Regions from separate parts of the Rhizobium sp. GCM10022189 genome, predicted to be linked through region 3. Evidence: predicted binding sites of a transcription regulator. Region 3 holds the regulator's gene; each other region holds the start of a gene.

The links. The regulator LexA, encoded in region 3, represses DNA repair genes until DNA is damaged. The targets are predictions, from matches to a motif close to TGTTCNNNNTGTGTTCNG.
Region 1: parE (DNA topoisomerase IV subunit B) is a predicted target of LexA. The motif match lies at 5,876-5,893, and genes of this name have one in related genera.
Region 2: ACFPWW_RS26025 (fibrinogen-binding protein) is a predicted target of LexA. The motif match lies at 5,320-5,337, and genes of this name have one in related genera.

What each region holds. Positions count from the first base shown of each region.
Region 1 is NZ_JBHSOR010000002.1:175,936-183,447, reverse strand. It holds gene ACFPWW_RS01135 (citrate/2-methylcitrate synthase) at 1-266, opposite strand, end outside; gene ACFPWW_RS01130 (citrate synthase/methylcitrate synthase) at 351-1,439, shown strand; gene ACFPWW_RS01125 (CTP synthase) at 1,488-3,116, opposite strand; gene secG (preprotein translocase subunit SecG) at 3,258-3,803, opposite strand; gene tpiA (triose-phosphate isomerase) at 3,912-4,682, opposite strand; gene ACFPWW_RS01110 (alpha/beta hydrolase) at 4,810-5,694, opposite strand; gene parE (DNA topoisomerase IV subunit B) at 5,899-7,512, shown strand, end outside.
Region 2 is NZ_JBHSOR010000051.1:42,751-50,262, reverse strand. It holds gene ACFPWW_RS26035 (type I secretion system permease/ATPase) at 1-1,867, opposite strand, end outside; gene ACFPWW_RS26030 (hypothetical protein) at 1,893-3,950, opposite strand; gene ACFPWW_RS26025 (fibrinogen-binding protein) at 4,088-5,089, opposite strand; gene ACFPWW_RS26020 (helix-turn-helix transcriptional regulator) at 5,948-6,730, shown strand; gene ACFPWW_RS26015 (hypothetical protein) at 6,735-7,055, opposite strand; gene ACFPWW_RS26010 (UDP-glucuronic acid decarboxylase family protein) at 7,430-7,512, shown strand, end outside.
Region 3 is NZ_JBHSOR010000002.1:326,031-333,542, forward strand. It holds gene eno (phosphopyruvate hydratase) at 1-472, opposite strand, end outside; gene kdsA (3-deoxy-8-phosphooctulonate synthase) at 614-1,459, opposite strand; gene ACFPWW_RS01785 (VOC family protein) at 1,456-2,343, opposite strand; gene lexA (transcriptional repressor LexA) at 2,541-3,266, shown strand; gene ACFPWW_RS01795 (ComEC/Rec2 family competence protein) at 3,247-5,673, opposite strand; gene gltA (citrate synthase) at 5,964-7,253, shown strand; gene lpxB (lipid-A-disaccharide synthase) at 7,332-7,512, opposite strand, start outside.

The DNA.
Region 1 (7,512 bases), 150 kb from region 3:
AGCAATCGTCCGGCCACGATGGTCGAGATCGACGAGGCCAGCACCGGATCGCCCCAGCGGATCGCTTCGGCGGCGACCGTCTCGCTCTTGCGCCGGCCGGCATGGCGCTCGGCAAGCCGTTTGACGTCGCTTTCCTGGTAGAGGCTGCGGCGCGGATCGGCCGGGTCGGCCTTGGCGCGGATGCGGCCGCGGCTGACATTGGCATAGAGCGTCTGCGGCTTGGTGCCGAGTTCGGCCAGTGCTTCCTCTGCCGTCAACCAGGTCATGGCTGCCTCATGTTGATCGATTGCATCAAGATTGACGTCAATCAAACTAGGACAGATCTTTGATCCGGTAAAGGAGAAAGACCCATGAAAAACGGTTTGGAAGATGTCATTGCCGCTGAAACCCAGCTCTCGGATGTCGACGGCGAAGCCGGCCGGCTGATCATCCGCGGCGTATCGCTGGATCATCTGGCCGGGCGCAGCACCTATGAGGATGTCGCCGCCCTGCTGCTGGACGGCCTGATCGAGCCGCATCTCGACGCGGGCGAATTGCGCCGCCGGCTCGGCGAAGCGCGAACGGAGGTCTTCGTCCAGGTGGAGGCTGCCGATTCGCGCCTGCTGGCGCTGCCGCCGGTCGATGCCGTGCGCGCGCTCCTCGCCCGCCTGCCCGATGGCGAGGATATCGATACCGCACTTCGCCTGCTCGCAGCCCCTGCCGTCTTCCTGCCCGCGGTGCTGCGCCTGCAGCGCGGCCAAAAGCCGGTCAGGCCCGATGCCGGCCTGCCGCAGTCGGCCGATATCCTGCGCATGCTCTCGGGCGCGGTAGCGAGCGCCGAGCAGGCCGCAGCCCTCGACACCTATCTCGTGACCATATCGGATCATGGCCTCAACGCCTCGACCTTCGCCTCGCGCGTCATCGCCTCCACCCGCGCCGGCCTTACATCCTCGGTTCTGGCGGCGATCAGCGCCCTCAAGGGGCCGCTGCACGGCGGCGCCCCGGGACCGGTGCTCGACATGCTCGACGGTATCGGTAGCGGGGCCAATGCCGGTCCCTGGCTGCGGTCCGCGCTCGATCGCGGCGAACGGCTGATGGGTTTCGGCCATCGTATCTACCGCGTGCGCGATCCGCGTGCCGACGCCCTGAAAAACGCGCTGAAGCCGCTCGTCACTGCCGGCCAGGTCGATGCCGCCAGGATCGCGCTGGCCGAAGCCGTGGAGCAGGCAGCGCTCGCCATTCTCAAGGAACGCAAGCCCGACCGGCCGCTGGATGTGAACGTGGAATTCTATACCGCGCTGCTGCTGGAAAGCCTCGGCTTTCCGCGCGAAGCCTTCACCGGCGTCTTCGCCATTGGCCGCACCGTCGGCTGGATTGCGCATGCCCGCGAACAGGCTTTGGAAGGCCGCCTCATCCGCCCGCGCTCCGTCTATGTCGGGCCGCTGCCGGAAGCGGCGTGACGGAAAGAGAAAGGCCGCTCCCTCACCCCGGAGGAAGCGGCCGATATTTCAGACCAGCCGGCTCTGTTCCGTCGCCGCTTCGATGAAGCTTGCAAAGAGCGGATGCGGGTCGAGCGGGCGGGATTTCAGTTCCGGATGGTACTGAACGCCGATGAACCACGGATGGTCAGGATATTCGACCGTCTCCGGCAGCACGCCGTCAGGCGACATGCCGGAGAAGACCAGGCCGCAATCCTCCAGCCGGTCCTTGTAGTCGATATTGACTTCGTAGCGGTGGCGGTGACGCTCGGAAATATCGGTCGAGCCGTAGATCTCCGAAATCTTCGTGCCCTTCTTCAGCGCCGCCTTGTAGGCGCCAAGGCGCATCGTGCCGCCAAGATCGCCCGATGCCGTGCGCTTCTGCAGCTCGTTGCCCTTGACCCATTCGGTCATCAGGCCGACGACCGGCTCCGGCGTCGGGCCGAATTCGGTGGAAGAAGCGTTGGGAACGTCGGCGAGATTGCGCGCCGCCTCGATGACGGCCATCTGCATGCCGAAACAGATGCCGAAATACGGCACCTTGCGCTCGCGGGCAAAACGCGCCGCATGGATCTTGCCTTCCGAGCCGCGCTCGCCGAAGCCGCCGGGGACCAGAATGCCGTGGACCTTTTCGAGGTAAGGCGCCGGATCTTCCTTTTCGAAGACTTCCGACTCGATCCATTCGAGCTTGACCTTGACGCGGTTGGCGATGCCGCCGTGATGCAGCGCTTCGATCAGCGACTTATAGGCATCCTTGAGGCCGGTATATTTGCCGACGATCGCGATCGTCACCTCGCCTTCCGGCGTGCGGATACGGTTGCAGACCTCTTCCCACTGGTCGAGGCGCGGCTTGGGCGCCGGCTCGATGCCGAAGGCGGCCAGCACTTCGTCGTCGAGGCCTTCCTTGTGATAGGCCATCGGCACGTCGTAGATATTGGCAACGTCGAGCGCCTGGATGACGGCGGACGGGCGCACGTTGCAGAACAGCGACAGCTTGCGGCGTTCGGCCTCCGGGATTTCCCGGTCGGCGCGCACCAGCAGAATGTCGGGGTGAATGCCGAGCGCCTGCAGCTCCTTGACGGAATGCTGCGTCGGCTTGGTCTTCAATTCGCCCGCTGCCGGAATATACGGCATCAGCGTCAGGTGGACGTAGATCGCGGTGCCGCGCGGCAGGTCGTTGCCGAGCTGGCGGATCGCTTCCATGAAGGGCATCGCCTCGATATCGCCGACCGTGCCGCCGATCTCGCAGATGACGAAATCGTAGTCGTCATTGCCTTCGGTGACGAAGTCCTTGATCTCGTTGGTGACGTGCGGAATGACCTGCACGGTCGCGCCGAGATAGTCGCCGCGGCGTTCCTTGTCGATGATGTTCTTGTAGATGCGGCCGGTGGTGATGTTGTCGGTCTTGGTCGCCGAGCGGCCGGTGAAGCGCTCGTAGTGGCCGAGATCGAGGTCGGTTTCCGCGCCGTCGTCGGTGACGAAGACTTCGCCGTGCTGGGTCGGGCTCATAGTGCCCGGATCCACGTTCAGATAGGGGTCGAGCTTGCGAAGCCGCACCCGATAACCACGGGCCTGCAACAACGCTCCGAGAGCTGCGGCCGCAATTCCTTTTCCGAGGGAAGAAACCACGCCGCCAGTGATGAATACGTATCGCGCCATGGGAGTCACCGGATACCTTTTCAAAAACGATTCCACCAGCCCAAAAATTCTTTTCCAGAATTTTTGGCGCCGAGATGAAATCCGGACAAAAGAAAACCGGCAGACCCGAGGGCCTGCCGGCGGTTCATTTTCTGGACCGGCTTATTGTCCCGTGGGGACGCCGGAAGGCTGCGCCGGCGCGGTCGCGGCCGGAGCTTCCGGCTGGGCCGGAGCCGCTGTCGTCGGAGCGGCCGGAGCAGTCGCCGCAGGAGCGTTTGCAGCCGGTGCCTGAGTTGCGGGAGCCTGAGCGGCCGGTGCCTGCGCTGCAGGCGCTGGCGTCGCCGGCGCGGCGGCGCCGCTGTTCGGAATGCCGCTATTGTCGGTCGGCTGGGCCGGAGCGGGCGTGCTGCCGCCGCCAAGCGAATCGAGAATGCCGTTGCCCTGCCCGCTCGTTGCCGGAATGCGGTCGAGAATATCGGTCGGGCGGCTTTCGTAACGGGTCAGGATGCCGAGGCCGAGCGAGGTGAGGAAGAACAGCGTCGCCAGGATCGCCGTCGTGCGCGTCAGCGCATTGGCCGTGCCGCGGGCCGACATGAAGCCCGATCCGCCGCCGATGCCGAGGCCGCCGCCTTCGGAGCGCTGGATGAGCACGACGCCGACGAGCGCGAGCACGATCATGAGATGGATGACAATCAATACTGTCTGCATGGGTCCAGTCCTGCCCGTCTGAGGACGGACATAAAGTAAAAATCTGGCGGCTCTTTACATGAGGTCATCTGCTATTCCAAGCCCTTCGGCCAGGAATATGCAATCGCTTCAGGCAAGCAGCGTTTCGTATGTGCCGTAGATGGCGAGGAAGTCGCTGGCTTTCAAGCTCGCCCCGCCGATGAGCGCGCCGTCCACATTGTCGACGGCAAGCAGTTCACGCGCATTTGCGGGCTTGACCGAACCGCCATAGAGAATGCGCATCCCCTTGCCCTCGTCGCCGAAACGCAGCACGAGTTCGTCGCGGATGAAGGCATGGACGATTTCCACATCCTTTGCCGTCGGCGTCAGCCCGGTGCCGATCGCCCAGACCGGCTCGTAGGCAATGACGGTATTTTCGGCCGTCGCCTCATCCGGCAGCGAACCGGAAAGCTGGCGTTTCAGGATATCGAGCGTCTGGTAGGCGTCGCGCTCGTCGCCGGTCTCGCCGATGCAGACGATGGCGGTGAGATCGGCCTGATGGGCGGCCTGCGCCTTGGCCCGCACCATATGGTCGGTTTCGGCATGGTCGATGCGCCGTTCCGAATGGCCGACGATCACATAAGTGCCGTAGCAGTCGGCAATCATCTCGGCCGAAATGTCGCCGGTATGGGCGCCGCTCTGCGCCTGGTGGCAATCCTGCGCGCCGATCGCAAGCGGGCTGTCGGTCGCAAGCGCCGTTGCCACGTAAAGCAGCGTGGCCGGCGGGCAGATCAGGGCTTCGACCTTTTCCGACAGCGGGACCATGACGCCCTGGGCAATCGCCTTGATCTGGTCCAATGAATCGCGCGTGCCGTTCATCTTCCAGTTCCCCGCCACGAGCGGGCGTACGTCAGGTGTCATGCTGCTCCTCCCAAAATCCGCCTGTTCGGGCGGCCTTAGCAAAAGCCTGCAACAAAGGAAAGCGCCGCGCGCGTCGTCGGGGGAATATGATCGTTTGAAAGCGCCGCGCGGCGTGAAATCCGTCCGTTCAGGCCGCCAGAATCCAGTTCAGCACCTTTCGCCAGTCGATCATGCGGATCGGCGTGCCGTGATTGCCGTTCTGGAAGAGCGTGAAATGTGTCGGGTATTTCGCCTTGTTGAGTTTCTCGAACAGCGCCTGCTGGTCGGCGGCCGCATAAACGGGGTCGCGGCTGCCATGGGCAAACCAGAGCGGCAGCTTCGCCTTGTAGAACGGGCTCTTCACGAAGTCGGGGTCTGAAACGCCGCTCATGATCAGCATGCCCTTCAGCCGCTTGACGCTATCGGCATCACGCGAAAGACCCCAGCAGATCTGGCTGCCCATCGAGGCGCAGCTCAGGATGACCGGACGGCCGGGAGACTGTGCGCTCGCATAGCGGATCAGCCCGGCGATCGCAGCGACCCCGCTGGCATCGAAGGTCCTGACCGTCGGCGAATAATAGACCCCGCCATTGCCGGCCGTGAGGTTCTTCAGCCGGTTGAAATTGCCGCCGAAGGAATAGTCGTTGGCGCCGAGCCGCCGGTCGCCGTCGCGGCCGTGGATGAAGATCACCGTGAAGGCAGCATTCTCGGCCGGTCCCACCCTGGTGACATCCAGCTTGATGCCGTCGAGCGACAGCGTTTCGTCGGCCTGCATCTTCCTGACGCCAAGCGAGACATATTTCTGCTGGGCGCGTTTTTCCGGGATCTGGTCGCGTCCGTTGATGTCGCGCATCTCGTCGTAATCGATCGCTTCGAAAGCGCCGCCATCGCCCGTCTGCAGCACGGTCTGTTTCGAAAACAGCTCGTCCTTGTAGGGCGGCAAGGCATCGGCCGCGGCGGTCGTCGCGGCTGCGGACAGGAAAAAGGCCGCAATTGCAGTGATTATGGTGCAATGACTTGTGGACATCGGCATTGAGACGGTTCCCAGAGAGCTGCCGCGACTTGCCATTCGGCGCCCGGCAACGCAAATCACATCTTGAAAAGCTCCGCAAATCCGGGGCGCGTCGCGTATCGGGGCGCTTTCTGTCAGAATTCCCCTGATTCGCAAACGCGATACGGACTGTGACTAGCGCGGGCCAGCGGCGGCCCTTTACGAGAATAAGATCTGAACGGTTCCATGGAAGACAGCAACGACCTCTTTTCCGGAATGCCTCTGACGCAAAAGCAGGAGGAGGCTGCAAAGCCCGCTGCGCCGGCTGCCAAGCCCGCGCCCGCTCCGGCAGCCGCCCGCCCTGCCCCGGCGGCGTCGAACGGCGACGATTACGGCGCGTCCTCGATCCGTGTTCTGGAAGGGCTGGAACCGGTACGCATGCGTCCGGGCATGTATATCGGCGGCACGGACGAAAAGGCGCTGCACCACCTTTTCGCCGAAGTCATCGACAACTCGATGGACGAGGCGGTGGCCGGCCATGCCGATTTCATCGACGTGCATCTCGATATCGAGGGCTACCTCACCGTCACCGATAACGGACGCGGCATCCCGGTCGAAAACCATCCGCAGGTTCCCGGCAAGTCGACGCTCGAAGTCATCATGACCAAGCTGCACGCCGGCGGCAAGTTCGACGGCAAGGCCTACGAGACATCGGGCGGTCTGCACGGTGTCGGCGTCTCCGTCGTCAACGCGCTGTCCGATCATCTCGAAGTCGAGGTGGCGCGAAACCGCAAGCTTTATCGCCAGCGCTTCTCGCGCGGCCTGCCGCAGGGCGGGCTTGAGGAACTGGGTGACGTGCACAACCGCCGCGGCACCAAGGTTCGCTTCCATCCCGACCCGCAGATCTTCGGCGATCATGCGAAGTTCGACGCGGCGCGCGTTTTCCGCATGGCCCGCTCCAAGGCCTATCTCTTCGGCGGCGTGGAAATCCGCTGGAGCTGCGATCCCGGCGTCCTGCCCGAAGGGTCCGAGGTGCCCGACAAGGCTGTCTTCCATTTCCCCGGCGGCCTGAAGGATTACCTGCAGGCGACGATGGGCAAGGAATTCACCGTCACCCGCGAAATCTTCGCCGGCAAGAGCGAAAAGGCCGCCGGCCACGGTGCGCTGGAATGGGCGATCACCTGGTATGGCGGCGATCCGCAGGTCCATTCCTATTGCAACACCATCCCGACGCCCGAAGGCGGCACGCATGAGGCCGGTCTGCGCATCGCGCTGACCAAGGGCCTGAAGAGCTATGCCGAACTGACGCAGAACAAGCGCGCCGCCCAGATCACCACCGACGACGTGATGATCTCCGCCGTCGGCATGCTCTCCGTCTTCATCCGTGAGCCGGAATTCGTCGGCCAGACCAAGGATCGCCTGGCAACCGTCGAAGCCCAGCGCCTTGTCGAAAACGCGCTGCGCGACCCCTTCGACCATTATCTCGCCGACAATCCGGCCGAAGCCGAAAAGCTGCTCGACTGGGTGATCGAGCGCGCCGAGGAGCGCCTGCGTCGCCGCAAGGAAAAGGAAGTCAACCGCAAGACCGCGGTGCGCAAGCTGCGCCTGCCCGGCAAGCTCGCCGACTGCTCGCAGAACACCGCCGAAGGCGCGGAACTCTTCCTGGTCGAGGGTGACTCGGCAGGCGGCTCCGCCAAGCAGGCGCGCAACCGCGCCAATCAGGCGATCCTGCCGCTGCGCGGCAAGATCCTCAACGTCGCCAGCGCCGGCCGCGAGAAACTGTCCGCCAACCAGCAGATATCCGATCTCATCCAGGCGCTCGGCTGCGGCACGCGCTCCAAATACCGCGAAGAGGATCTT
Region 2 (7,512 bases), on a different contig from region 3:
CTTCGACGTCGTCGCGCATGCGGCAGATATTGGCCTTGATGGTGCCCGGAAACAGCTGCACGTCCTGCGGCAGATAGCCGATGCTTTCCCCGAACTGCCGCTGGTCCCAGTTGCGCAGATCCATGAGGTCGAGGCGTACATTGCCCGAGGTCGGCAGGATCGAGCCCACCAGCATCTTGCCGAGCGTCGTCTTACCGGAGCCGGAATTGCCGATGATCGCCAGCGATTCCCCCTTCTTCAGCGAGAAGGAAATGCCGTTCAGGATCACCTTCTTCTGCGGCGGCGGAACGAAGAGGATCCGTTCCACGTCCAGCCGTCCTTCCGGGTTGGGAAGACGCAGCCGCGGAAAATTGAGCGGCGAGTTCAAAAGCAGGTTCTTGATGCGGCCGTAAGCTGCGATCGATCGGTTAAACTGGTGCCAGCCTTCGATGGCTCCTTCGATCGGGGCCAGCGCGCGGCCGGAAATGATCGAGGCCGCGATGACCATGCCGCCGGTCAGCTCTCCCGACAGCGACAGATGTGCGCCCCAGCCGAGAAGCCCGATCTGCGTGATCATGCGGCAGGCTTTGGAAACGCCCGTAAAGATGATGTTCCGGTCCTGTGCCTGCACATGCGATTTCAGCGAGCCGGCGGTTTCCCGGCCCCACATTTTCACCGCCTCGGGAATCATCGCGAGCGCGTTGATGATCTGCGAATTGCGCGACATGGAATCGAGATGGAAGTTCGCGCGGCTGAGATAGCTGTTGGATTCGGCGAATTGTTTGGCCGTGAATTTCTGGTTCAGGAAAGCGATTACGAACAGCACCGCACAGCAGACCATGATGATGATGCCGAGATGCGGATGCACCAGGTAGACCACGATCACGAAAAGCGGCATCAGCGGCGCGTCGAGGAAGGCGATCAGCGTGCCTGACGTCAGGAAGCTTCGCAGAAGCTGAAGGTCCTGCAGGATCTGGTAGTCCTTGCCGTTCCCGTGCAGCGAGGCGCGCGCCGCCGCGCTCAGGATCGGGGCGCCCAGCTGGACCTCCAGTTCCACGGCGGTTCGCATCAGGATGAAGCGTCGGACGGAATCCAGGAAGGCCTGTATCAGGACAGCCCCCACCACCACGATCGAAAGCATCACCAGCGTGTCGATGGAGCGGCTGGTCAGGACGCGGTCGGAAATCTGGAAGAGGTAGAGCGGGATGGCCAGCAGCAGCACGTTGATCGCGATCGTAAAGACCATCACGATGGCGAGGTTGCGCCTGATGACGGCAATGCCGCGCGCAAGGCTCAAGGCGAAATTCACCGGCTCGCTGCGCTTGTGGAAGCCGCTGGCTCCGCCGCCGCCCCCGCCCCCGCCTCCGCCGAAGTCCGGCTCCTTGCCGCCCCCGCCTCCGCCGCCAGCGCGCAGGCGGCGCTCGTTCTCCTTCACCGGACCGGTGTCGCCCTCGATCGTCCTGGCGAAGGGAATGTCCGGTTTGGCCTTGAGCTCGTCGGCCTCATCGGGCGCCCGCCGTGCCTGAAGGTCTGGTGCCGCCCGCAATTCCTCGGTGGACTGCGGCCGTATTTCCGGCTCTGCGGCACTGACCGCAGGCATGTCGTGGCCGGAAAGCGGCCTGTCGGATCGCATGGTCGGTGTCACGGCTTGCACTTCATCCATTTTTTCCTCAGCGACAGCCTCGACAGCCTCGACAGCCTCGATTTCAGGCGGGCAGGAAGGTGCCGCGCGCGTCAACTGGCGAAGATGATCCACGGCGTCGTCGATGGCCGAAACGCAGGCCTGCGTCAGGACCTCCTGCGAATTCGCCGCTCCCGGCGATGGCTTCTCGCCACCCAGGTCGAGCGCGCTGCCATTGGCAAAAATCTGTTTCGAGATCTGATTCATCGCGGTCTCTCCCAAGATACGCAGGTCACGCGACCACGGCTTGCATTACATCCGAGGGGTGGGCGGAGGACCATGACGGATCCTGCCCGCTATTGATGACGGCGTCGCCGTTATCAGCGCCTTGGGGACTGTCGTCATCGAGAAAGGCGATGACTTCATTGGCAAGCCTTTCGCCTGCCGTTTCGGGCTGGGTCGTGTCGTGCTCGATGATCCCGCCCTGAATGAGAATGGCGTCGGAATAGAGCTGACCGGCAACATAGGTTGTGTTGCCGAAGCTGTCATAATCGACGATTTCAGCGATGTTGGCGACGGTATTGCTGCCCGTATCGATCGTGACCACGGCATCCTGGGCATTTTCCAGAAGCTCGGCCGCGGCTTGGGTCACATCGTCGGAATCTCCGAGCACCGCGACCTGCTTGATGATCGTCATGTCGAAGAGGTTGCCGGTGATATAGAGAACGTTGAGGCCGAGATAGCCCTGGAAATTGACATCGGTGGACAAGCCCTGCGGCATTGTCGGATCGCGATCCTGGATGCCCTCTTCTGCCTGGTGCATGTAGTCGGGCATCGTCTCGAAGCGGTCGTTGGCCCCGACATTGTGGATCGCCGCGAAATTCCAGATGAGATTGTCGCCGGACTGGACGGTGGCATCCCCCTCCGCGCCGTCTTCGGCGCGCGCCCAGTCGTTGTCGTAGAGAAGTGAAATCTGCGTGATGCTGTTGATGTCGTAGACGCTGCCGCCGACGATGATGAGGTCGTATTGCAGGCCCATTTCGAAGAACGACGAGAAATTCAGCGTTGTATTGCCGCCGGTCAGAACGGTGGCTTGCGACCCGCTCGTCGTAACGGTCATGGTGTCGTTGTCGCTGACGAAATGATACTGCTCGATCCAGTTTACGAAGGTTACGTCGCCCTCGATGACGCTGACACGCCAGGCCATCGGAAAGATGGGATCGCCCTGCGCATCGACCATTGTCTGCGGCTGGGGCGCTTCGTACGCATCGCGTTCGAAGCTGGCGATATTGTAGGCAGCGGTTGCGGCGCCCGCGTTCGAATCGGCGGAGGACTGGAACACCGAGGCGATGTCGTCATTGTTGCTGTAGGCGTAGACCTGCGTGATGGCGTCGATCTGGTGATAATCGCCCATGACAGCCGTTACGGAAGAGATCACCGCAGTGTTGACGACGGACGCTATGTTTGCGACGAGGTTTGCGCCGGCAGTGACCTCCAGGCTGCTCGAAGCCGGGTCGTGCTGCTCGACGGATGTCTGGCTTTCGTCCGGGTCTTCGGGCGGTTGGGCAAGACCGCGGTCCGGCAAGAGATCGTCCAGCACCGGAACCTCGGAAACGAGCTTGCCGTTCATGTAGGTTCCGGTGATCTCGTCGCCCGCCAGCACGAAATCGTGCACCTGGTCATTTGGATTGTCCGCCGGCGGCTCACCCGTGCCGAGCGATGTCTGGCCGGAAGCCTCCTTATCCTGGATATAGGCTTCCATGTCCGCGGCGATCTGCTTGATCCCCTCGTGGGTGTCGGTTCTGTGCAGATCGGAAAAGGGAGAGAATATCTCGACCTTCGAACTGAATTCGGCCAGTTTTTCCGTGACGAAGCTCGTATCGCGCGGGGCATGATGCCCGTCGGTCATGTCGAGATAGTCGTCGTCGTAGAGAACGTTGACCTGCGTGGTGTATCCGATCACCGATCCGGGACCATCGAAAACCTGCAGTTCTTCTTCGTCCTCGATGTTGATGTCCTGCGGACTGCCGAAACGTGGCAGCGGTACGTCGCGGTGGGCGATTTCGGACAGTTTGTCGAGGCTTTCCTCGAAGGAACTGCCGAACCGGCGCGGACCGCCATAGACGATGTCGTAACTTACGCTGCGGTAGTTGACGTCGGGATCGTAGTCTTTGAGCGCGAGATCGGAAGCGAATGCCGGGCTTCTGGCGGTCAGGTCGTCGAGCGTCGGATTGTTTTCGGCAGGACCGGCTCCCTCGGTCAATTCTGTGCGCAGCCGCATCTCTTCGGTCATCGTTTCGAATATGCCGATGAAATGGGCGATGATTTCTGAGAATTTCTCGATTTGCATTGCCTTGGCCCTCCCTACCGAAGAAACGACCGGCCATGCGACGTCCTTCTGCGGGAGCCGCGCTGTTCGTCAATTCGTACGCAAGCATTCAAACTGCACCGGCCGAAGCCGGTGCAGTCCTTTCTTGGTCTTGGAGGTTATTGTCCGCTGGTATCTTCGCCGACGTCGGAGGCGTGCGAGTTGCCGCCGATGACGCTGGAGTCCACAGCGTTGCTGAGCATGTTCGCGCCCTGCACGAGTTCCAGATGGAAGCCCGAATTGGCGAGGATTGCAGAAGCATCTGCCGTCGAAGTGCCTGCGACGTCGTCGCCTGCCTTGAGATCCCAGCCCTTGCCGTCCATGTCGACGCCGTCAGCACCATGCGCGGTGCCTGCATTCGCGCTCAGCTGGTTCTGAGCGCCGGCGTTGTCCATCTTGACGTTCCAGGCCTCATCCTGGTCTGCGAGATGGTTTGCCTGCACGATGCTGAAGCCGGTATCGTTGCCTGCACCGTTCAGCGAATCGTTGAGAATGTTGTTGACGTCGAGCGTGAAGGAGAAGTCGTCGCCGATATTGAAGGTAAGGTCATGGCCGGCCACGCCGAGGTTCCCGAAGTCCTTGACATCCTCGATAACGGCGAAGTCCGTGTCCGTCTTGTTGAAGCTGTCGCTGGTGTTGTAGCTGTCCGTGGTCGTCTTGGTGTCGGTATCGGTGACGGTCTTGATGTCGGTATCGATATCGGTGTCGGTCTTGGTGGTCGTTTCCGTATCCGTGACCGTCTTGATGTCGACGTCGTCGTCGCTGTACGACTTGGCGTCATAGCTCCAGTCGTAATCCGACTTCGTGGTTGTGGTCGTGTCGTTGTCGTTGATCGTGGTCGTCTTGGTGTTCGTGTCGTCGTCCGACTTGTAGCTCCAGTCGTATTCGTTGTCGCGGTTGTCGCCGTTGTCGGTCTTCACGTCGAGATCGATATCGGCCTTGACGTCGACGTCCGTGCTGTTGTCGGTGTTGTTGCGATTGTCGCCGTTGGCGATGCCGCCGACATAGCCCGTGGAATCGTCATCGATATCGGTTGAATTGATGGCGCTGGAAAGGCCGTCGGCCAACGCGCCTACCTTCACGGTGTCGTCATCGGAACCGTGCTTGGGGTCATAAGACATTGCTGTTCCTCCAAAAAATTGGAGCAGCTTTCGAAGTCCCTCTCATCTCAAATGGGATCTTTGCTCGCGCTTGCTCCAATACGTTAACATCGGCAGATGGACGCGGTACCTCTTCATCTGCAGTTCATTGCGATTTGTTGTCCAAATTCTGTATTGGGACTGTGCTTAAGCAGTACAAAGGCGCACAGATCCGATCCCGGACTCGTTTTGAGCGCGAGCAAGGCAGTTCAACTTCTTTTTGAGTTCCCTCGAAAGAAGACCAAGTATCAAAAACACATGCCGATACTTGATTTTCACGTCGCCACTTTGGCAACCGTCATAGATTGGTGCAAAAATCCGGGTCCCGATAGATATCAATTCGGGCTAAGGCATCTGAAAGCCGGTTCAATACTGTAATTAAGCCCATGCCGGCTCGAAGGCCCGGCGGAAGCCGTTTACGAATTCGGGAGTGCCTCGCAAACCGGCAGCTCCGACTGTTTGCGATACCGCGAAGTTAAGCCCGGAAGGTTCTCCGTCTTATTTTGAAATATCGTCTGGCAATACCACTTCGATTTCGTATGTCCCGAACTAATACATGCTGCTTTATACCGAAATCTAGTTGAAATACCGCCCGCCAGGATGTTTCTGGTCGGAAATGCAACCATAAAGTGGCAAAAAATAAATAGAAGTTCCTGACAACTAACCCATTTGGGCCATTTCTTTCCTTTGAAATCCATATTACCATAATTAAGAAATGCCTAAAAGATAAGGCGGCCACATGCCTAGGGGCAATGTTCGTCGGCATGTAATACCCGTCATCGCGCCAATGGGAGTAGATGCTCCGAGTTTGAGTATAGTGTAGCGCTAGGGGAGGCGTATATGTTCATGGTTGGGTCGGAAGTAGGAGATTCGGATCAGGCAAGAAGACTGAGCCCGAACGGGGAAACAGTCCTGGTAATCGCCAAGGCGGATCTGTTCTCGGAGTGCATGGTTGAGGCACTCGCAAAGAAATTCCCGAATTTCGATGTCGTAAGCGTATCGAGCGCGCAGTCCATATCCGAGAAGGATATTCAGGATATGCGGCTTGTCCTTTTCTATCACGTCACCGGCGCCGAGTTGCATGATGCGCTGCAGGTCGTTCGCGAAAACCGTCCGGACGCATCGATCGGCCTCGTCGTCGAAGCCATCGACATGATGGAGCCCTATATCAGCCGCCTTGTCGAGGCGCGTGTCGTCGATGGCGTCCTGCCGCTCAACCTGCGCCTGGATGTCTTCATGGCGGCAATCGATTTGCTGATGAAGGGCGGCGAACATTTTCCATCCGCACTTTTAGGCCGTCTGTCCAATCGGGCGACGGCCCAGCTCGAGCCCTCGCTGTACCAGACCAAGTCCGTCGATGCAGCGCGCGCCAATGCCCTGAAGCTTCGCCGCAACAGCATGGCGGCCCTGACCACGCGCGAGGTGCAGATCCTCGACCTTATCTGTAAGGGCACGCAGAACAAGATTATCGCCGACAAGCTTCACCTGTCCGAAAACACGGTGAAGGTCCACGTCCGCAATATCTACAAGAAGATGAATGTGAGAAATCGCACGGAAGCGGCCTCGCGTTTCTTCAACGACACGTCGGACAACGGCGAACTCTCCGGCAGGTGGCCGCACTAGGCCATCAATCCGTCCGGGACGTGCGGGCAAAGCAGCGCGATTTCTGGCCGAACCCACTCGGCGAGCAAATGTACGGCGCGGAACCGGGATAGATCGCGGCGCTCACTTTCGCCGGCGCAGTCTTTGGTTCGGCGGCATCGGGGAAGTCCTTCGCGGCACGTGGCGCACTTGCCACAACGATGTTCTTCTCCGTGCTGCCTACGATCGCCGGATCGACGACCGCACATGACATCGGTCCGAAAGCCGAGAGAACGACCGTCGCCGCCAAAACCAGAGAGCTGAAACCGCATGGCGCTCTGCCATGCATGCGATCGTCAGCCGTCATCGAAGAACCCCCTATATCATCAGGGCAATTGCGACGCGCCCTCGCACAGCACTGGCCGGCCACGTCCCTAAACTGGCTTCATCGACTGAAGCAGGAGCGGTCGGACTGAGGCTTGGCACCATAGTCGTTGAGGGGGATTAATCAAGAGAATTCCAAAGTTTAATACTGTAGCTATTTAGAATTGCTCTAGCGTTTTCAAGTTGACCTGACCTGATATCCTCCTATCATTTTGACCATGGGTGCAACTATCCGAAGAATAGCCAGGGTGGTTATTTGATCGATACTACTTCACGTTGAAGTTATCGAGGCGGAAGAAGGGGGAGCCTAAAGTATAGAAGGGTCTAAAAGACCACACCACATGGGAAGGATTTGTAATGCGTAGCTTCATTCCCACCGAAGGACATTCAGGATCTGCGTCCGCATCGCCGCGACAGCGGTCAAAGACCGTGCTGGTCAA
Region 3 (7,512 bases):
GGTTGTCGGCATGGGCGCCGCCGTTGATGATGTTCATCATCGGAACCGGCAGCACGCTTGCGGAAGCGCCGCCGACGTAGCGATAGAGCGGCAGGCCGGCAGCCTGGGCGGCAGCCTTGGCAACGGCGAGCGAAACGCCGAGGATGGCATTGGCGCCGAGGCGCGACTTGTTCGGCGTGCCGTCGAGTTCGATCATGATCTGGTCGATCTGGATCTGGTTTTCGGCATCGATGCCGCCGATCGCGTCGAAGATTTCCGTATTGGCGGCTTCGACAGCCTTTTCGACACCCTTGCCGAGATAGCGCTTGCCGCCATCGCGCACTTCGACGGCTTCATGCGCGCCGGTCGAAGCACCCGAGGGAACAGCCGCGCGGCCCATGCTGCCGTCTTCGAGATAGACATCGACTTCGACGGTGGGATTGCCACGGCTATCGAGAATCTCGCGGGCGATGATATCGGTAATTGCAGTCATGGTTTTTTCCTGCTCGGTGGGTGGATAAATCGTTTGAAACCGTCTTAATCGAAGGTGCGCAAATTACAATGGCACTTTGCGACACCTTCGTCCTGCATGTCTGACCGTCGCTATAACACGATCATGTCAGGCTTTTGACTGTCAGCCCTTGGCGACCGCGTCCAAAGCGAGCAGCTTTTCCAGAAGCCGCGGCATATCCTTGAGATAGACCATGTTCGGGCCGTCGCAGGGCGCGTTGTCGGGATCCTGATGGGTCTCGATAAAGACGCCGGCAACGCCGACGGCAACGGCTGCGCGCGCCAGCGTCTCGACGAACTGCCGCTCGCCGCCCGAGGTTTCCCCCTGCCCGCCGGGCTGCTGGACCGAATGTGTGGCATCGAAGATGACAGGCGCGCCGGTTGCCGCCATGATCGGCAGCGAGCGCATGTCGGAAACCAGCGTGTTGTAGCCGAAGGAGGCGCCGCGCTCGCACAGAAGAACGTTCGGATTGCCGCTCTGGTTCAGCTTGCCGAGCACGTTCTTCATGTCCCAGGGGGCCAGGAACTGGCCTTTCTTGACGTTGATGACGCGGCCGGTCCTTGCCGCGGCCACCAGAAGATCCGTCTGGCGGGACAGGAAAGCCGGTATCTGAAGGACATCGACGACCTTGGCCACCTCGGCGCATTGTTCTTCCGTATGGATGTCCGTCAGAACCGGAATGCCGAGCTCTTTTTTCAGGTCGGCGAAGACCTCCAGCCCCTTCTCAAGGCCCACACCGCGCTTGCTCGACAGCGAGGAACGGTTCGCCTTGTCGAAGGACGTCTTGTAGACGAGCCCGATGCCGAGCTTGGCGCAGAGTTCCTTCAAGGTGCCGGCAACCATGAACGCGTGGTCGCGGCTTTCCAGTTCGCAAGCGCCGGCAATCAGCGACAGGCGTCCGGTATTGGAAAAAGTAACCTTGCCGGCGCCCTCGCCGACCGTCACCACGGAGTTCGTATTGGTGCTCATGATCTTTCCTCGAAGGCGAAGAGCGTGCCCTGCCCGGGCGCCGGCTTCACCAGAATTCGGTTGGCCTTGCGTGTGTATGTGACCCCGTTAGCAGCCAAATGCGCTTCTGTCACGGCCAGATCGCCGACGGCAAAGAGGATTGCCCGTCCACGCAGGCCGCGATCGGTATCGGGCGTCACCAGATCGTAATAGGCCTCCAGTCCTTCAGGTGTCATCAGGCTGATCTTCGCATTGGCGGTGGCAATCTGCAGCCCGAAGCCCGTGTCGTCAGCTGACACGACCCTTGCAACCGATCGGACGAAAACACCGAAGGCCTTCGGCTCCGGCGCAGCCAGGGCAATTTCGGCAATACCCGTGACACCATTGGCATGCGTCTCCAGTACGGCGCGATCGGCGGGCAACGGGTTCACGCGCTCGACGGCAAAGAGGAGGAAATCCGGCGCCCGGAGATCGGCGGCGAAGGCGAGCCGGAAGCCGGCAACACTTTCTGCGCCATCTGGCATTTTCACCGGACGCTCGAACTGCAGCAGGGAACCGGCGCTGATGCCGGCCTCGACGAATCGGGCATGTTCTCGCCTTGCATCGCCGGTGGCGAAGGCAATCGCGGAAAGGCCCTCGTCGCCGCAACGGAAGCGGAATGCCTGGTCACGGGCGGCAAAGACGTTGCCGCGACGCGCCGCCTGCTCGCTCTCTGCAACGCTCGCGACGCCCAAAGGCTCGAGATAGGTTTTGTCGGCAAAGAACACGCAGGCATTTTCCGTGCCGAAGGGATGGCGGGCATCGGGCGCGACCGTGAAACCCAGCTTGTCCAGCCTTTCGCGGGCAAGGTCGATATCCGTCACCGGCAAGACGAGATGATCGATCGGAAGCCTGTCTTTGCGCATCGGGTTCCCTCCAGCAATGACAAGGAGATGTGCTTCAGCAGGCCTTGCGAGGCAAGGGTGCGAAGGCGCAAGGGCCGCGAAAAATAAAATTCTCGACAGAATGAACAGAAGTTTTACGAAAATTTAGCCACTTGCGGAACACATATGGAACATATAGTGTCCGTTCTGGATTTGTTTCAAGACTGGGGTTACACGCCATGCTCACGCGCAAACAACAGGAACTCCTTCTTTTCATTCACGAAAGGATGAAGGAGTCAGGCGTTCCGCCGTCTTTCGACGAGATGAAGGACGCCCTGGATCTGGCCTCGAAATCCGGTATTCACCGGCTGATCACGGCACTCGAGGAACGCGGCTTCATTCGCCGGCTTCCGAACCGGGCGCGGGCGCTCGAAGTCATCAAACTGCCGGAAGCCTACAGCCCGAGCCTGCAACCCCGGCGCGGCTTTTCGCCGAGCGTCATCGAGGGCAGTCTCGGCAAGCCGCAGCCTGTGGCGCCTCCCGCCTCGGCCAAGCCGGCACCTGCCGCCGATAACGGCAATTCGGTCTCCGTTCCCGTCATGGGGCGCATCGCCGCCGGCGTGCCGATCTCGGCGATCCAGAACAATACGCATGACATCACGGTTCCGACCGATATGCTTGGCTCCGGCGAACATTATGCGCTGGAAGTTCGCGGCGATTCGATGATCGAAGCCGGCATTTTCGATGGCGACACGGTCATCATCCGCAATGGCAGCACGGCCAATCCCGGCGATATCGTCGTTGCACTCGTCGACGACGAGGAAGCGACGCTCAAGCGCTTCCGCCGCAAGGGCGCATCGATTGCGCTCGAGGCTGCAAACCCCGCCTACGAGACCCGCATTTTCCCGCCGGATCGCGTCAAGGTTCAGGGCAAGCTCGTCGGCCTCATTCGCCGCTATCACTGACCGGTGACAGGCCGGCGTCCGCGAATGCATTGCTTCGCCAGTCATAGGCGCGGTGACGCATCCAGGGGCGCTGCAACGTGTCGAATGTGGTGGTGGCCTCAACTCCGTTGGCAGTGAACCGAAGTTCGACGGAACCTGTCCTGCGCAACGTTTCGCCGGTCAAGAGCAGCGCGCCGGAGCGGCAGCGGTCGACGCGCAGCCGGACGGGGGTCACGACAATATCGGCCGTATCGCAGGCCGGCCCGAGATAGGCGGCATTGTCGATGACGGTCAGCCTCTTTCCGTTGGCGAGCGCGACGCTGCACCAGGCGCCCTTCAGGCAGGAGAAACGCGAGGGAGGGCCGGTGTCGGCCGCCTGTCTCATCGCCTCTCTGGCTTCATCCTGCTGATCCGGCGAAAGCTGCAACCGTTTGCCGTCAGGCGCGGCGGGCGCCTTGGCGGCTTGGAGCATTACCGGCTTGCGGTGCTCTTCGAGGGCAAGCGCCCGCTGCCATTGTTCGAAGATGAAGGCGGGCGGCTTCTCACGGTTTGAAGCCATCGCCTCTCCATCGACTATGGCAACAAGCCCGCCATCCTCTGAGATGGCGATATCGGGCGCCGCACCGGACGGGAGAACGGCCACAGCAAGCGTGGAGACCGCGACAATTGCCGTTCCCATGTGCCGCAGCCCCGTTCTGAGCAGCGTCAGCAGCAGAAAGCCGGAGACGGCTGTCGGGAAATACCAGCCGGGCAAGCGGCCGATATCTATATTGCCGCCCCACCCCGCGATCGCCTTGGCGATCGTGATCACCAGATCGAGCCCGAAGCCTGCCACCTGCCACAGCCAGCCGTCCAGGCCGAAGGGCATCAGCAGCATTGCCAGCATGCCCGCCGGCATGACGATGAAGGAAATGACCGGCATGGCCGCAAGATTTGCCGGCAGGCCATAGGCCGTCAGGCGGTGGAAATGCTCGATCGAAAACAGTGCCGTCGAGAAGCCGCCGATCAGCGACGTCAGGAAAACGCCGCCGAAGAAACTGCCAACCATGGAGATCGGCTTCATGATCGGCAGCCTGGCAAGAGCGTTCTCACGCATCGGCCGCCGCTTCCAGAGATCGTAGCCGGCGACAAGTGCGAGCGTGGCGGCAAAGGACATCTGGAAGCTTGGCCCCAGCACTTCCGATGGCGAGACAGCGAGGATCACGAGAGCGGACAGCGCCACGTTTCTAAGGCTGATCGATGGCCGGTCGAAGAAGACGGCGACCAGCATGATCGCCATCATGATGAAGGCGCGTTCGGCGGAGACGGCAAAACCCGAGATCAGATAGTAGGCGGTTACCGCAGCGAGCGCGCCGGCGGCCGCGATCTTCTTGGTCGGCCACGCCTGGGCAATACCGGGAAACAGGCTGAGGACGACACGCAGGCCGACGAAGAAGATGCCGGCGGAGAGCGCCATATTGAGGCCGGAGATTGCGATAATGTGGGCAAGGCCGGATTGCCGCAAGGCTTCCGTCGTTTCATCCGAGATCGCGCGTCTCTCGTCGGTGACAAGGGAGGCGGCAAAGGCCCCGGTGTCGCCGGGCAGGGCGGAGCGGATCCGATCGCCGATGCCGCTTCTCAGGCGATAGAGCCACTCCAGGACGGCCTCATCGAGCGAGCCTGCCTGCTCCGACTGTTCCGCCACCTTTTTCGGCGCCCCATAGAAGAAGCCGTTGGCGCCGATGCGGTCGAAATAGGCGCTGAAGGCGAAATCGTTGAGATGGGGGAGCGCCGGCCCCGCCGGAGGCGTCAGCCGCGCCCTGCCCTCGATGATGTCGCCGAGTTCGAAGGGGCGGGCCGCGCCACGCGCCAGCACGGAGACGCGTTCGGGCGGACGCCTGATCTCGGGTGCGCTTGTGCCGTTGACCTTGAGAATATAACGCCAGCGTCCCTCGCCATCGCCTTCCCGGCGCTCGATGCGGCCGGTCACGGTCGTCGTGACGGCTGAATCGAGGATCAGGGTCCTTGCCCGCCAGGTTTCGACCTGTGCCGAAAGCATGCCGCCGGCAAAGAGAAGCAGGCCAAGCAGTGTCGCCCGCAATTTCGGCCGGCCATGGCCGCAGACCGTGACGGCGACAAGGAGGACAAGCAGGCAGAGACCGAGCGAGACGGCCGGAAAGTCCGAGCCTGTCAGAAACCAGGTGGCGGCACCCGCCCCCAGGAAGACCGGCGAGAAGAGGATGAGGCGGCCGTGACCGGCCTCCTCGGCCGCCATATGCACGGACAAGGAGACGTACCGTTTCCCAACGGCCGCCAGTCGCCATGGAAAGGGTGTCGCGGCTTGCGTGCGGACCGGTTGCGTCACAATGGCGCGCGGGGCAACGCCAATAAAATCCATCTTTTCATCGATGGATTTCGCCTGCCGCTGTCTTGTCTCCAACCCCGTCATAATCGCCTGGACCCGCCCCCGCAGACCGGCAGAATGCAACCTGAGATCAAAAGGAGCAAACAATAATCGATTGAAATACGAGGAAAAATCAGGGAAGCGAAAAATCCAGTCAAATCATGGTGTTCTGATATGCATCCAGCTCATCGCTGCAGTGCCTAAAAGATGATGCCGCGATGCACAAAATGGCATCACGGTAACTTGGCATTAGCTTCCCGATCATATAGCTATCGCTGAGGACGCTTAACTCTTATGGCGCTTTTGCGGCGCCACCGCCACTCCGGAGGATCAGCATGACGGATCAAAGCGCTACAATCAAAATCGGTGACAAATCTGTCGATCTGCCCGTGCGAAAAGGCACGGTCGGACCTGACGTCATCGATATCGGTGCACTCTATAAAAACACGACCTCCTTCACTTACGATCCCGGGTTTACCTCAACCGCATCCTGTGAATCGAAGATCACCTATATCGACGGTGATGAAGGCGTTCTCCTGCATCGCGGCTATCCGATCGAGCAGCTGGCCGAGCACGGCGACTTCCTTGAAGTCTGCTACCTGCTGCTCTACGGCGAACTGCCGACTGCCGCTCAGAAGAAGGACTTCGACTACCGCGTTACCCATCACACGATGGTGCACGAGCAGATGAGCCGCTTCTTCACCGGCTTCCGTCGCGACGCGCACCCGATGGCCGTCATGTGCGGCTGCGTCGGCGCGCTTTCGGCCTTCTATCACGACTCCACCGACATCACCGATCCGCACCAGCGCATGGTCGCCAGCCTGCGCATGATCGCCAAGATGCCGACGCTTGCCGCAATGGCCTACAAGTACCATATCGGCCAGCCCTTCGTTTACCCGAAGAACGATCTGGACTACGCGTCCAACTTCCTGCGCATGTGCTTTGCCGTTCCCTGCGAGGAATATGTGGTCAACCCGGTGCTGTCGCGCGCCATGGACCGCATCTTCATCCTGCATGCCGACCACGAGCAGAACGCCTCGACCTCGACGGTCCGTCTCGCCGGTTCGTCGGGCGCAAACCCGTTCGCCTGCATCGCCGCCGGCATCGCCTGCCTCTGGGGTCCCGCCCACGGCGGCGCCAACGAAGCGGCCCTCAATATGCTGACGGAAATCGGCACGGTTGACCGCATTCCGGAATATATCGCCCGCGCCAAGGACAAGAACGATCCGTTCCGCCTGATGGGCTTTGGTCATCGCGTCTACAAGAACTATGATCCGCGCGCCAAGATCATGCAGAAGACCACGCATGAAGTTCTCGGCGAACTCGGCATCAAGGACGATCCGCTTCTCGAAGTGGCCATGGAGCTGGAGCGCATCGCCCTGACCGACTCCTACTTCATCGAGAAGAAGCTCTATCCGAACATCGACTTCTACTCCGGCATCACGCTGAAGGCTCTGGGCTTCCCCACGACCATGTTCACCGTGCTCTTCGCCCTGGCCCGCACCGTCGGCTGGATCGCACAGTGGAACGAGATGATCGAAGATCCGGAACAGCGCATCGGCCGTCCGCGCCAGCTCTATATCGGCGAACCGAAGCGCGACTACGTGCCGGTTTCCAAGCGCTAAGCGCTGCGACAGGACAAAAGAAACCCGGTCAGAATGAACTGACCCCCGAAAATTGGACAACCAACTTCGGGGGTCAGTTCAGGGATGGCCGGGTTTTTTGTTGGCGAGAACGTCGAGCACGATCTGGGCCGCATGTTCTCCGGGCGGCCGCTCCGTCCGCATGCGCTGCCAGATCAGCTCATAGCCTTCCTTCATCGCCTTGAGCTGATAGGTATCGGCCGACAGCCTTTCCATCCAGCGCGCGAGGCTTGCGCCGCGA